One region of the Vibrio sp. KUL80 genome, then DNA from elsewhere that is predicted to be linked to it. Evidence: predicted binding sites of a transcription regulator. Region 1 holds the regulator's gene; the other holds the start of a gene.
What was found. The regulator CRP, encoded in region 1, controls carbon source genes, mostly activating them, when cyclic AMP is high. The targets are predictions, from matches to a motif close to TGTGANNNNNNTCACA.
Positions count from the first base shown of each region.

Region 2: AC6I8U_RS20555 (glycogen/starch/alpha-glucan phosphorylase) is a predicted target of CRP. The motif match lies at 4,496-4,511, and genes of this name have one in related genera.

Region 1 is NZ_AP045841.1:337,028-343,842, reverse strand. Features, by position in the region: gene AC6I8U_RS01535 (aminotransferase-like domain-containing protein) at 1-1,143, shown strand, start outside; gene AC6I8U_RS01530 (hydrolase) at 1,140-2,117, shown strand; gene AC6I8U_RS01525 (YheU family protein) at 2,191-2,403, shown strand; gene AC6I8U_RS01520 (phosphoribulokinase) at 2,531-3,400, shown strand; gene crp (cAMP-activated global transcriptional regulator CRP) at 3,644-4,276, shown strand; gene AC6I8U_RS01510 (IS4 family transposase) at 4,420-5,619, opposite strand; gene AC6I8U_RS01505 (DUF1338 domain-containing protein) at 6,104-6,815, opposite strand, start outside.
Region 2 is NZ_AP045842.1:876,816-883,630, reverse strand. Features, by position in the region: gene AC6I8U_RS20570 (Qnr family pentapeptide repeat protein) at 173-823, shown strand; gene AC6I8U_RS20565 (hypothetical protein) at 900-1,376, shown strand; gene malT (HTH-type transcriptional regulator MalT) at 1,437-4,145, opposite strand; gene AC6I8U_RS20555 (glycogen/starch/alpha-glucan phosphorylase) at 4,687-6,815, shown strand, end outside.

The DNA of each region.
Region 1 (6,815 bases):
AATAAACCAAGCTGGGTGTTCGAGCAAAGCACAGTGGCACAAGGCGAAATGAATTTTGGCTATAACATTCCGCCTCTGCTCGACAGAGGCGATATGCTGAAACAAGCCATGCAGCGTATCTCAAGCTCGAACTCGCACCTCAACCAGTTGATGCTCTATCAACCACCCGCTGGACTTGATGCACACCGCAGCACTGTCGCCAAATGGCTCAATGAAAAAGGCATCAAGCTCGCCGCACATCGAATGTTGTTTAGTTCAGGCGCTCAGCATGCGATTCAAATGGTGCTCGACACCTTCACTCGCGCAGGCGATACCGTCTTAGTCGAAAAGTACACCTACCCTGGCGTGATCAGCTTGGCGCGTCAGAATCAGTTGACGCTCAAAGGCGTAGATATGGATGAGTTCGGTATCACGCCAGAGTCTCTAGAGGTTTGCTGCCAACGCTACTCTCCGCGTTTTATCTACTTAACGCCAACGCTGCAAAACCCAACCACCGCCATTATGCCTGAAGAGCGCCGCCGCGATATCTTGCGTATCTGTGAGTCCTATGATGTCTACGTGATTGAAGATGAAATAAACGGCCTGCTGTTAGAAAAAGCCCCAGCGCCCATGGTGAACTTCGCGCCTGAGCGGGTTATCCATATTGGTGCTTTCTCAAAGTGTCTCGCACCGGGTTTGCGAGTGGGTTATATGAGCGCTCCAGAAAAGCTTTATCAGCACCTCGTGATGACACTGCAAAACCATAGCTGGATGATAAGCCCGCTGCTCACGGCCCTAACCTGTGAGATGCTGACCTCAGGTGATGCCGAGCGCAACCTCACCATCATTCACAATGAGATGAAAAAGCGTATCGCTGTTGCAGTAGACGCACTGAGTGAGTTTAACCTTCGTTACCAGCAAGGTGGGTTTCATGTTTGGCTAACTCTACCTGAGCACTGGCGACTGAGTGAGTTCGTCAGCAGAGCGGCAGAGCAAGGGGTTATCGTCAAATCAGGCGAGCTGTTCGCACCTCCTGGCGGTTCAGTCGCGCCTGCGGTGCGCCTGTCGCTGAGCTCACCTCAAACGATCGAGCAGCTACAATTAGGCGTAGATACTTTAAAAACATTACTACTATCCAATCCCGTAAGTGAATTTACGTTATGAGCAGCAAACACTTTATCGCCGCCAAAGGGCTAGCCAATCCACACATCCAAACGCTTATCCCACGCTTTGTGCGCCGCAAAGCTTTGTTTGAGCCAATTTGGGAAACACTCGACACCCCAGATGGGGATTTTGTCGAGTTGGCATGGAGTGAAGATCCCCATGGAGAAAGTGCCCAAAGCAAGCCTGTGTTCATTCTATTCCATGGCTTAGAAGGCTGCTTTTACAGCCCCTACGCCAACGGTCTGATGCACGCGTTCGCTAAGCAGGGTTGGCTGTCTGTCATGATGCACTTTCGCGGCTGTGGGCCGAACCCAAATCGACTTGCCAGGGCTTATCATTCCGGTGAGATTGGTGACGCAAGACAGTTCATTGAGCTTTTGGATCATCGTTACCCAAATAGTAAAAAGGTTGCCATAGGCGTTTCCCTTGGCGGCAATATGCTCACCAACTATCTTGCTCACTATGGCAATGATACTAAGCTGGATGGTGCGACCGTCATCTCTGCCCCGCTCGACCTCGCAGCGTGCGCGAGACGTATAGAGCAAGGCTTCTCCAAGGTCTATCGCTCTTACCTGCTCAGCTCAATGAAAAAGAATGCGCTTAACAAACTTCATCTACTGAGTGAAGTTCTCGGGCTGACCGAAGAGCGCATCAAGAACATGAAAAAACTCTACGAGTTCGATGATTTGATCACAGCACCTCTGCATGGGTTCAAGGGTGCCGATGACTATTATCAGCGCTGCTCTGGTCTACCTCGCCTACGAGAAATCGCGGTACCGACTCAGTTTATTCATGCCAAGGATGACCCCTTTATGACACACGAGGTCATTCCAACCTTTACACTTCCAAACCATATCGACTACCAGTTGCTTGAACGTGGTGGTCATGTCGGCTTTATGACTGGCAGTCTCAGGCGCCCGCGTTTTTGGCTAGAAGAGACCCTGCCAAGTTACTACCAGCATCTGATTGACTAGCCGAAAAGAGCAACCACTCCCTTTGTGAATCAGCAATGGTATAATCCTGCGGTCATAGAATTGAGAGGTATTTATGATCATCCCATGGCAACAAATTGATGCAGATACGCTGGACAACCTTATTAAAGAGTTCGTGCTGCGCGAAGGCACCGACTATGGTGAGTCGGAAGTGTCGCTAGACGACAAGATTCGCCATGTTCGCAGCCAACTCGAAAGCGGAGAAGCCGTCATCGTGTTCTCTGAGCTGCACGAGACTGTCGACATTAAATCTCGTCGCTCGTTGTAATTTTTCGGTAGCGATGTAAGTAACTGCTATATTGAAAGGCTATTGAACTGAAATTGGCCCATAAGGTCTAACTCCTTATGTGAGTTAGCAAATTTATAACGACAATTACAAATACACAGGAAGTGTTATGTCAGCAAAACACCCGATCATTGCTGTAACGGGCTCCTCTGGAGCTGGAACGACAACAACGTCAGAAGCATTCCGCAAGATGTTCAACATGATGAGCATCAAGCCCGCGTTTATTGAAGGTGACAGTTTTCACCGCTTTACTCGTCCAGAGATGGATATCGAGATCCGCAAGGCGAAAGAGCAAGGCAAACACATCAGTTACTTTGGTCCTCAAGCCAACGACTTCCCTGCTCTAGAAGAGTTTTTTCGCAACTATGGGCAAAATGGTACGGGGCAGTTTCGCCGCTACCTGCATACCTTTGATGAAGCCGTACCCTACAATCAAATGCCAGGCACCTTTACCCCATGGCAAGACCTGCCAGAAAATAGCGATGTGCTGTTTTATGAAGGCCTGCATGGTGGCGTCGTCGACGGTGATGTGAATGCCGCTCAGCACGTTGACCTGCTGATTGGCATGGTGCCTATCGTTAACCTCGAGTGGATTCAAAAGTTCGTGCGAGATACCCGTGATCGCGGTCACTCAAGAGAAGCGGTCACCGATTCGATTGTTCGTTCAATGGATGACTACTTAAGCTATATCACGCCACAGTTTTCACGCACTCACATCAACTTCCAGCGTGTACCCACCGTCGATACCTCCAACCCGCTCAACGCTAAAGGCATTCCGAGCTTGGATGAAAGTTTTGTGGTAATTCGCCTGCGTGGTATCAAGAATGTCGACTTCCCTTACCTGCTCGCCATGATTGATGGCTCGTTTATGTCTCGCCACAACACCATAGTGGTCCCTGGGGGTAAGATGAGTTTTGCGATGGAATTAATCGTCAGGCCAATACTTCAACAGCTCATAGAAACCGGCAAAATAGGTTAGGTTTTGTGAGCCGAATCTCGATGATTTTTTATACCGTGATCATGTGCACAGTTTTGTATAGATAAATGGGCTTATGACACGATTAAAATCAAGAAAAGTGGCGCAAAAAAGGATACTATTTCTTTGAAACAGAAGATCGCTTGCGCCATCTTCAAAGTGCTTTTATGCTAGTAAGTCTTAACAAACGGGCTTGCTAACAAATATGGAAAGCAGCAAGCATACCCTGCAGAGGAAGTAAGATATATGGTTCTAGGTAAACCTCAAACCGACCCAACGTTAGAGTGGTTCCTTTCACACTGCCACATTCACAAGTATCCATCGAAGAGCACGCTAATCCACGCGGGCGAAAAAGCAGAGACGCTTTACTACATCGTAAAAGGTTCTGTAGCGGTACTTATCAAAGATGAAGAAGGCAAAGAGATGATCTTGTCTTACCTTAACCAAGGTGACTTCATTGGTGAACTAGGCCTGTTCGAAGAAGACCAAGAACGTACAGCATGGGTACGAGCAAAATCACCTTGTGAAGTTGCGGAAATCTCATTCAAGAAGTTCCGTCAGCTTATCCAAGTTAACCCAGACATTCTAATGCGCTTATCTGCTCAGATGGCAAGTCGTCTACAAGTGACTAGCCAAAAAGTAGGTGACCTAGCGTTCCTAGACGTAACGGGTCGTATTGCACAGACGCTACTAAACCTAGCGAAACAACCAGATGCAATGACTCACCCAGACGGCATGCAAATCAAGATCACTCGTCAAGAGATTGGCCAAATCGTTGGTTGTTCTCGTGAAACAGTAGGTCGTATTCTTAAGATGCTAGAAGAGCAGAACCTAATTTCTGCACACGGTAAAACTATCGTGGTTTACGGTACTCGCTAAGAGCGCGTCGCAAGATTTAAAAAGCCACCTTCGGGTGGCTTTTTTGTTTTTATATTGTCACCCCTGCGCAGGCAGGGGTCTTCTTAAAGCGCACACCAAGCCTCGAGTAGATTCCTGCCTACGCACTGAGGGATCCCCATTTTTCAGAACAACGGTTGGTCGATAATTCTCAGATAGTTTTTTGAGAGTATCGCCAACCCACTGCTAAATAATCGAATCAACTGTGCTTTGCTTGTATCTAATATCATGTTTTTGGTTAGCGTTAGGAATGACAAAACACGTTTTGATTTAGTCGTATTTGCTTGATATTTTTGATTAATACCTTTCCTTTCAGACGCAAAACCGATCACCCATAAAACGAGAGTTGCGATACAAGCAATCAAACAAAGTATGGAGATCCGCTCTGAGTTCTGTGTCTGGCTGTGGTGCCAAGAAAACCCATAGCGTTGGCTTTTATCATCCCTAAAGTTTTGTTCGATTTGCATTCTTTTGCTGTAGTAAATCACAGCTTTCATTGGACTTAACTTCGAGTCGTTGGTTACTAATATCCAAGGCTCTTTCGCAATGGACTTATATGTCCTTTCTGCGTCAGGATAAATACCTTTGTTTCGTTGTTTTATCTTATGCCGGTTTTTTGCTTTCCCCTTGTAGCTAACAAAAGAGCACGATACTTGGCTCTTCGATGTTTTTCCAAGTAACCCATCACCCAGCTTTTTAGCCTTTATGTTCGCATTTTTTCCAAGCTCTGAAACTGAACACCATGAGCTACCATCAACTTTTCCAAAAATCCGACCACGTACTCGACCGAGATAATACCAGCCGAGGCTCTCTATTTTTTTGAACCACGGTGTCTTAAATCCGCCATCTGTGACGATATAGACAGTTTTGTTGGCGGGAAGCATCGTAGCTAAAACGTCGAGAAATTGATTATGGATATGTTCCTTCTCTTGGTTGTCTTGCGTCACGACCGTGTTGTAGATAGGAATGGCCCTACCATCTACTAGCAAGCTAGCTCTTAGAAGCCAATGTTCACGGTTACAACACCCACTCCAATCTACTGCAACCACATAGCACGGAAGCTTAGCGAATAAGCCTTTGAACAAGGCTCGATAAATACTATCTCGTTCACTATGGAGTTTTTGGTTACCGAGAAGTCTATCGATACGTTTGATTTTGTGTTTAACGGAGGTTAAGCCTTCGAGACAACGACCGATAGCCGTCAGACTCAACTCATTAGAACGAATAAGTGCGTTACTAGCGGTCAGTAATGAATTTACCCTAGCTTGATTGAAATCAGCTAGAGATTGGTGGAGGGTTTTGTGGCAAAATTTAGTAATAAGCATGGCATCGTGAGTTGTACTTTTGTTTTTTGGCGATTACATAAGATCACAACTCGCCATGCTTGTCATTTTTTGGGGATTCGTCAGTGCCTACGCAGGAATGACGCGTGTTGAAAGTACTTTTAACCCCAAATTATCGTCACCTCTGCGCAGGCAGAGGTCTTCTTCAAGCGCGCACTAAGCCTCAATACTCGGGCGCACGACCAGTGGAATGACGAGCGTTGAGAGTACTTCTAACCCCAAATTATCGTCACCCCTGCGCAGGCAGGGGTCTTCTTAAAGCGCGCACCAAGCCTCAAGTAGATTCCTGCCTACACAGGAATGACGCGTGTTGAAGGGATGACGAGTTTTGAGAGTACTACTAACCCAAAACTATCGTCACCCCTGCGCAGGCAGGGGTCTTCTTTAAGCGCGTACCAAGCCTCGAGTAGATTCCTGCCTGCGTAGGCGCACGGCTAATGGAATGACGGCGCTGTGGGGTTTATCGTTACTGATGCGTACTCTCAAAAATTTTGTCCGCCGATGCAGCAACAAAACCTTGGTAGTAACTGCCATCGGCTAACTGATAGCGCTTAGCAAACTCATAGAAGCCACCAGGAATCACCTGGTCACCATCAGTAAATGCCACGGACACTTTGTCTGCCATCGTCGAGGATTGCTCCAAAAGAACCTCTGGTGAGCCTTTTACCTCACCACCTGATTCATTTATCGCAAACCCTGCATCACGAAGGTGCTGGTTTACACCAACAACCTCTGCAAAGCGATCAAGCTGGTTCACGCTCACCGTAAAGTGATTCGCGCCATAACCATGAGCGGCAAGCCATGAGGCATACTCGCTCTCTTGTGCCAGTGTTTGGAAGTCTTGATAGCTTAGATCCCACAAGCGGCCACCATATAAGAACTCAGCAGAAGATAGCTTAGCGCTGTCCACCTGAGCCACTAGCTTAGCCACGATATCTTGTAGCGATTTAGAGCACTCTTCTACTCGCAATTCACTGATAAACACCTTAGGAAGCAAAGCGTCGCTATGCTCCAGGTGAATCGCAGTCAGCTTTTTGGATTCAAAGTCGTATTGACCACTCACCTCGTAACCAAGGTCTAGAAACGGCTTAGCCAGCGTGTCGATACCCAGCGGTGCGACATTAAAGGTTCGCAGAGCAATATGGTCATTGATTAGAGACTCATCTTCTCTCAGCAAG
Region 2 (6,815 bases), on a different replicon from region 1:
CTTCGTCTGAGCGCCCGCTCAATCAAAAACACCCATCTAAAAGTGGCCGGATGACCCCTTAAAATGGCGATTTTTGGGTGTCTTAAATTGCTGTTTTTAAAGGTTTTGTTTTTGTCGATTCCAATGTCGTCAGATGCTAGTCTTCAACCATGCGAACTAGAAGACAAAATCCATGAAAGACAAAATTTTTGAACACCATGATTTCCGCCATCACGATCTCTCAGGGGAAATTTTCGAGAACTGCCAATTCTACCAGTGTGACTTTTCTCGCGCCGACCTCTCAGAAGCTCGCTTTGAGCGCTGCAAGTTTATTGAACCCTTGGATTTGGAGGGGTGTCATTTTCAATACACCAATTTGAAAGATGCCAGCTTTAAGCAATGTCAGATGGCGATGTGTAACTTTGAAGGGGCGGACTGCTTTGGTATCGAGTTTAGAGAGTGTGACCTGAAAGGTGCCAACTTTGTGAGAGCACGCTTTGCCAACCAAGTGAGTCATACCATGTACTTCTGCTCGGCTTACATCACAGGATGCAACCTGTCCTACACCAATTTCGAGCGCATAATCATTGAGAAATGTGACTTGTTTGAGAATCGTTGGATAGGTGCAAACTTGCAAGGTGCGTCTTTTCGCGAATCGGATTTAAGTCGCGGCGTTTTTTCTTCTGATGCTTGGCCACAGTTCCGTTTTCAAGGCGCGGATTTATGTCATGTAGAACTTGAAGGATTGGACCCAAGACGGGTTGATCTGACCGGTGTTAAGATTTGTGATTGGCAGCAGGCACAGCTATTAGAACCACTAGGTTTAATTGTGATGCCTGCCTAAATTAGACGATACCATTGCAAGGGAGTGCGATGGATTCACTACAATTTATAAAATACAGTCAACACAAGGATGTGTCATGAATAAAACCATAGTAGTGGGGCTAACTGCAGCGCTGTTGGTCGGTTGTGGAGAACCGAAGAGCCAGCAAGAGAACCGTTTGGCGATTACACAGCAAAATGTGTCGGGCGCTTGGCAGTGTGATTACAAGCTGACGGACATCAAAACTAAAGTGCATGTAGCGTATGGGGATAATGGTGAGTTTAACGGACGGGTGTTTTTGAATTTTCCTATAGCGACAGGTAAAGGTGCTGCTCGAGTAGAGTTGATCACTAGTGGCTACTGGTCATTGCAAGGGTCGACGATAACGGAAGAGTTTGAAGTGCTGGCATTGGACAGCAGCAGTTCATCTGGGCATGAACTCTCAGAAACGATAGAGAAGGAATTAAACGATATTCACCTGCTTAGCACAGAGGTTTCAGTATTAACGAAGAGGTCTATGGTACTTGTTGATGCGAAGGGAGAGGAGACACGCTGTCATCGTAGGCAAGTCTAGAAAAACAAAAAAACGCCCAGTCAAAAATACTGGGCGTTTGCTTTTATGGTTTGTGTTTGATTAGTACCCCATCAACTGCAGCAAGTTCTCAGCTGTGCTGATTGCCTCTTTACGATTGGCAATGTTGAGCTTTTGATACAGGTTACGAATGTGAGTCTTAATCGTTGTGCCGGCTACATCCAGTTCTTGAGCAATCTGTTCATTGCTAAAACCAGAGTATATCAAACCAAGAACTTGCCACTCACGCTGGGTTAGCGGGCTAGTACGTACTAACTCAGGGATGTTAGGGTGGTTGACCAGCTTCTCGACAAACTCTTCGTTAAAGTGCACGGAGCGACTACGCTGAGTGGTGTTGATGTCTTTCATCAGCAATTGAGCACGGTGACGCTCAAGATCACCCAAGTCTGACTTTGAAACCAAGTTAGCAAGCAAGTGGCCAATGGTAGCTCCATCGATGAGGAAGTTACCGATCATGCCGGTCTGATTAGTAAGTACTAACGCTTCTTTTAGGAGCTCTTTCGCTTTCTCTTCGTTACGGTTGTGGACGTTGAGAATCGCTTCGACGATAAGGTTGCGATTACGATCAGTGACGAGCTGATGCTGTTTCGCTTCTTTGTCGAGGAAGTCGAGCGTAACCTGAGCTTGTTCGTACTGACCAAGGTTTATTTGCGCTCTAGCAATATTACGCCATTGCAGTTGAGAGAAGTGGTTACACGCTTCTTCTGGTCTAGTCGCCGTTTCGAGCCACTGCTCAATTGATTCAATATCGTTTCTCGCTTGCCAGTATAGAAGCAGTGATAGAGATGCGTTCGCGGTCCAATCAACGTGGTAAGTGGATTGCTTCATTAGGTGCTGGATCTGCTCAATGACCTTTGAAGCTTTATCTAGCTCACCTCGACCAATCGCGATGCGTGCAATCATAGAGTAGCTGTGTAGGTGTTTACTTGGGTCGATGTTACCTAGCACATCGATGCCCTTATACGCACACTCTTCCGCTTCATCTAGGCGGTTCCAACACCAGAGTACTTGCGCACGTACTCGAAGCAAGAATTCGTGCATAGGAACTTGATGCAGTTGCTGTTCTTCAATCAGTTTGAAGGCACTTTCTTGGATCTCAAACGCCGCTTGAACATAGCCTTGTGCGATCAGGATTTCACTTTGTTGCAACTGAGCCCATAGCGCCTGGTGGTAGACATGGTATTGTCTCGCTAGTTTCTCAGTTTGCTGCATCATTGACAGCGCACGGCTGAGGTTGCCGATTACGTGGTTGACCTCACCGACGACAGAGGTCGCCACAATTCGACTGCGATACTCAGAATGATCTAGCTCGCTTAGCGCGAGTTCTGCAAGTTTAATCGCCTTGTCAGGAGAGTTCTGGTTAATTGCAACTTGCGCGTGTAACGCGTGGAACTCACCTTCTTCTTTTGCCGTCAGTTTGACTTGGCGCGCTGCCATTTCAGCGTCTGCTTTGGCAATCAGTTCACCAACGTCGTTGTATCTGTGCTGGCTTTGAGCAAGCCAAGCTTGCAGCATACAGAGCTTTGGTTGGCTATAGAGCTGGTCAGCAGAGAGTACGTCAATCGCGTCTTCAAGCGTTGCCAATTCACCGTGGTTGAACATCTTCCAACCATACTCGAGCAATATTTCAGCAACTAAGTTGTTGTTATTCGCCAAGCGAGCGTGTCGAAGCGCTTGATGTGGCACTTTTTGCTGTAGCCATGCGTTTGCAGCAGCTAGATGCAGCTCATTTTCTTGCTGAGGAATACGTGCTTTACGCTCATGAGATAAGAACTCTGCAAATAGGTTGTGGAACCTAAACCAGTTGTTCTCACCCTCAAGTGGGTAGATAAATAAACCAAAGCGGTTGAGCGATTCGATCATACTAAGCGCGTCGTCACGTTTGGTCAGTGCGGTGACCAAACTGTCGTTAAAGTGATCGAGCACTGAACACTGCATTAGGAAGTGGCGAGTCTCTTTATCAAGGAGATCGAAAACCTCTTCAACGAGGTAGTCCCAAAGGTGCGCATGGTTGAACTGAGACATGGTCTCTACTGATTGCGCCAAGGTGCGTTTTTGATGCTGGGCCTGCAGTGCGAAAAGCTGCAGAGCAGAAGGCCAACCCTCAACATAGGTGCGCAGTGAGTTAGCGGTTTCATTGTCAATTTCACTGGCCAGTCGCTGACTAAAGAAACGCGTTGTTTCTTCGGTATCGAATGCTAAAAGCTCATTGCCAATTTCAATCATCAGATCGCGTACGCGCAAATTCGCCGTCCCCAGCGGCGGATTTCCACGACTTGTCACCACTAGCGTGATGTTGTCTGGCATGTGCTTAAGGAAGAAGCGCATTGCTTCATGAATTTCTTCGTCAGTAATCAGGTGGTAGTCATCTAAGACGATGTAGCACTCGTGATGATAGCTAGTCAGTTCGGCAAACACTTCGCTAAAGAGAGAATGCAGCGATGAGAACTGTCGACGTTCTGCTAGCTTTTGTGCGTTAGGACAGGTGTTGTTGGTGGCCTTATTGATGGCCTGCAGCAAGTAGTTAACGAAACGGAACGGATCATTGTCGCTTTCGTCGATGCTGTACCAACCTACATGTGGTTTATCCGATAGCCATTGAGCAGCCATGGTCGTTTTACCGTAACCTGCAGGCGAGCGAAAAAGAACAAGTTTATAAAAGGGAGCCTGTGCAAGCAGATCTAATACTCGAGGGCGAACGATGGCGTTGTGCAAGCGGCCTGGTCGAGTCAGTTTTGAAGGAATCCACATAAGATATTTCCTACTAATTATTGTTTCTACTCCTCAAGGAGGAGGGAGCGATTACCACAGCTTTATAGAGCAGCCTCGATGTTATGAAACAGTAGGTTATACAGTGTTTGATCGAGCGCTAGATTTTAATTATTGCGTGTCCCATACCCCAACTACGCCTCATATATGTGAAGTTCGTCACTTATTGGTGCGCATTCGGAAGGGTATTGGTCAGCCATGTATACAAAACTTCAGGTTTTTTTGGGGCTTTTTTACGGCTAACTGTGATCTCAACAGCAATTTTTGTATTTAGTCACCGATGCGATAGTAAATGTTTCTTCGATAGCGCTTAGATTAAAAACTGAGCTTGGCGTGATCGCTATCACCAGAAAAAACCGAATCCAATATCGGAATGGGACACCGATCACTTAGTGAAGGGGAGTACGCCCCCTACGCCCTCCTCACTCATCCTTCAGGGAGTCGGACTTAGGAGGATGTTTATGGATACGTCACCATGCACGATATGTGACAGATGGATAAAACTTGAAAGTGAGATTTCGTAATGAAACCTGCGCAACAGAAAAAATTTGATAAAGCTTCTTTCCAAGAAAGTGTTAAGAAACACCTATCAGCGACTTACGCAACGACGGTAGAAACTGCGACTGAACGTCAGTGGTATCTAGCAATGGGCCGTGCGCTTGCTGAGCTAACGACTTTTGACCTGCTTGAAACTGAAGCAGATGAGCGCATCAAGAGCGCAAAAAGCGTTAACTACCTATCTCTAGAATTCCTAATCGGTCGTCTAACCGGTAACAACCTAATCAGCATGGGTCTTTACGAGCAAGTAACTGACGCAATGGCTGAGCTAGGTCACAACCTAACTGACCTTCTAGAAGAAGAGCGTGACCCATCACTCGGTAACGGTGGTCTAGGTCGTCTAGCTGCATGTTTCATGGATTCATGTGCCGCTCAAGAATTCCCCACTGTAGGCTACGGCCTTCACTACGAATACGGTCTATTCAAGCAATCTTTTGAAGATGGTCGTCAAAAAGAAGCACCAGACGCATGGTGTGGTGTTGAAGGCTACCCATGGGAAGTGGCTCGTCCAGAACTTGCACAAGAGATCGGTTTCTTCGGTCACGTTGAAGTTGTAAACGTTGATGGCAAAGAAGTTCGTAAGTGGGTTCCTGGCATGACGGTTAAAGCAATGCCTTGGGATCTACCAATTGTTGGTTACGAATCTGACACTGTATACCCGCTACGTCTTTGGGAATGTCAAGCAATCGCACCATTCTCTCTAGAAAGCTTCAACAACGGTGACTACTTCGAAGCACAGCACGCGCTAATCGATGCGGGTAACATCACTAAGGTTCTATACCCGAATGACAACCACGAGAAAGGTAAGACACTGCGTCTAATGCAGCAGTACTTCCACTCTGCAGCGTCTGTACGCGATATTCTACGTCGTCACGAGGCTGCAGGTTACACGCTGGCGGATCTTCCTAAGCAAGAAACTATTCAGCTTAACGATACGCACCCAACGATCGCTATTCCTGAACTAATGCGCATCCTTCTTGATGAGAAAGGTTTGAGCTGGGATGACGCGTGGGCGATTTCTTCTAAGACTTTCGCATACACAAACCACACGCTACTTCCAGAAGCACTAGAGACTTGGTCTGAGTCGCTAATCCAGCGTCTACTTCCACGTCACATGGAAATCATCTTTGAAATCAACCACCGCTTCCTACAAGAAGTACGTGCAATGTGGCCTGGTGACGGTGAGAAGCAAGCTAAGCTTTCTATCATCCAAGAAGGTTTCCACCGCATGGTTCGTATGGCTAACCTATGTGTTATCGGTTCATACGCAGTGAACGGTGTAGCAGCACTTCACTCTGAGTTGGTGAAATCAGACCTATTCCCGGAATTCCACGAGATGTACCCGACTCGTCTGCATAACGTAACGAACGGTGTGACACCACGTCGTTGGTTGAAGTTCTGTAACCCAGGTCTATCGGCTCTTATCACTGACAAGATTGGCAGCGAGTGGCCAGCTAAGCTTGAGCAGCTGGAAGGTATCGCGAAATTCGCTGATGACGCTAAGTTCCAGAAAGACTACATGGCAGTTAAGAAGCAGAACAAACAGCGTCTAGCGGACTGGGTTAAAGAGAACATGGGTATCGAGCTAGATACGAATGCTATCTTTGATGTGATGATCAAGCGCCTACACGAGTACAAGCGTCAGCAACTTGATTTGCTACACGTGTTGTCTCTGTACCACCGCCTATTGAATGACCCAACATTTGATATGACGCCACGCGTTGTATTCTTCGGCTCTAAAGCTGCACCGGGTTACCACCTAGCGAAAGAGATCATCTTTGCGATTAACAAGGTTGCTGAGAAAGTAAACAATGACCCACGCCTAGGCGGTAAGCTGAAAGTGGTATTCATCCCTGACTACCGTGTAAGCATGGCTGAAATGTTGATTCCAGCTGCTGACGTTTCTCAGCAAATCTCTATGGCAGGTAAAGAAGCATCGGGTACAGGTAACATGAAGATGGCTCTTAACGGCGCACTCACTATCGGTACGATGGATGGTGCTAACGTTGAGATCCGTGAAGAAGTCGGTGACGAGAACATCTACATCTTCGGTCTAGAGGTTGATGGTGTGAAACGCACCAAAGCGGCAGGTTA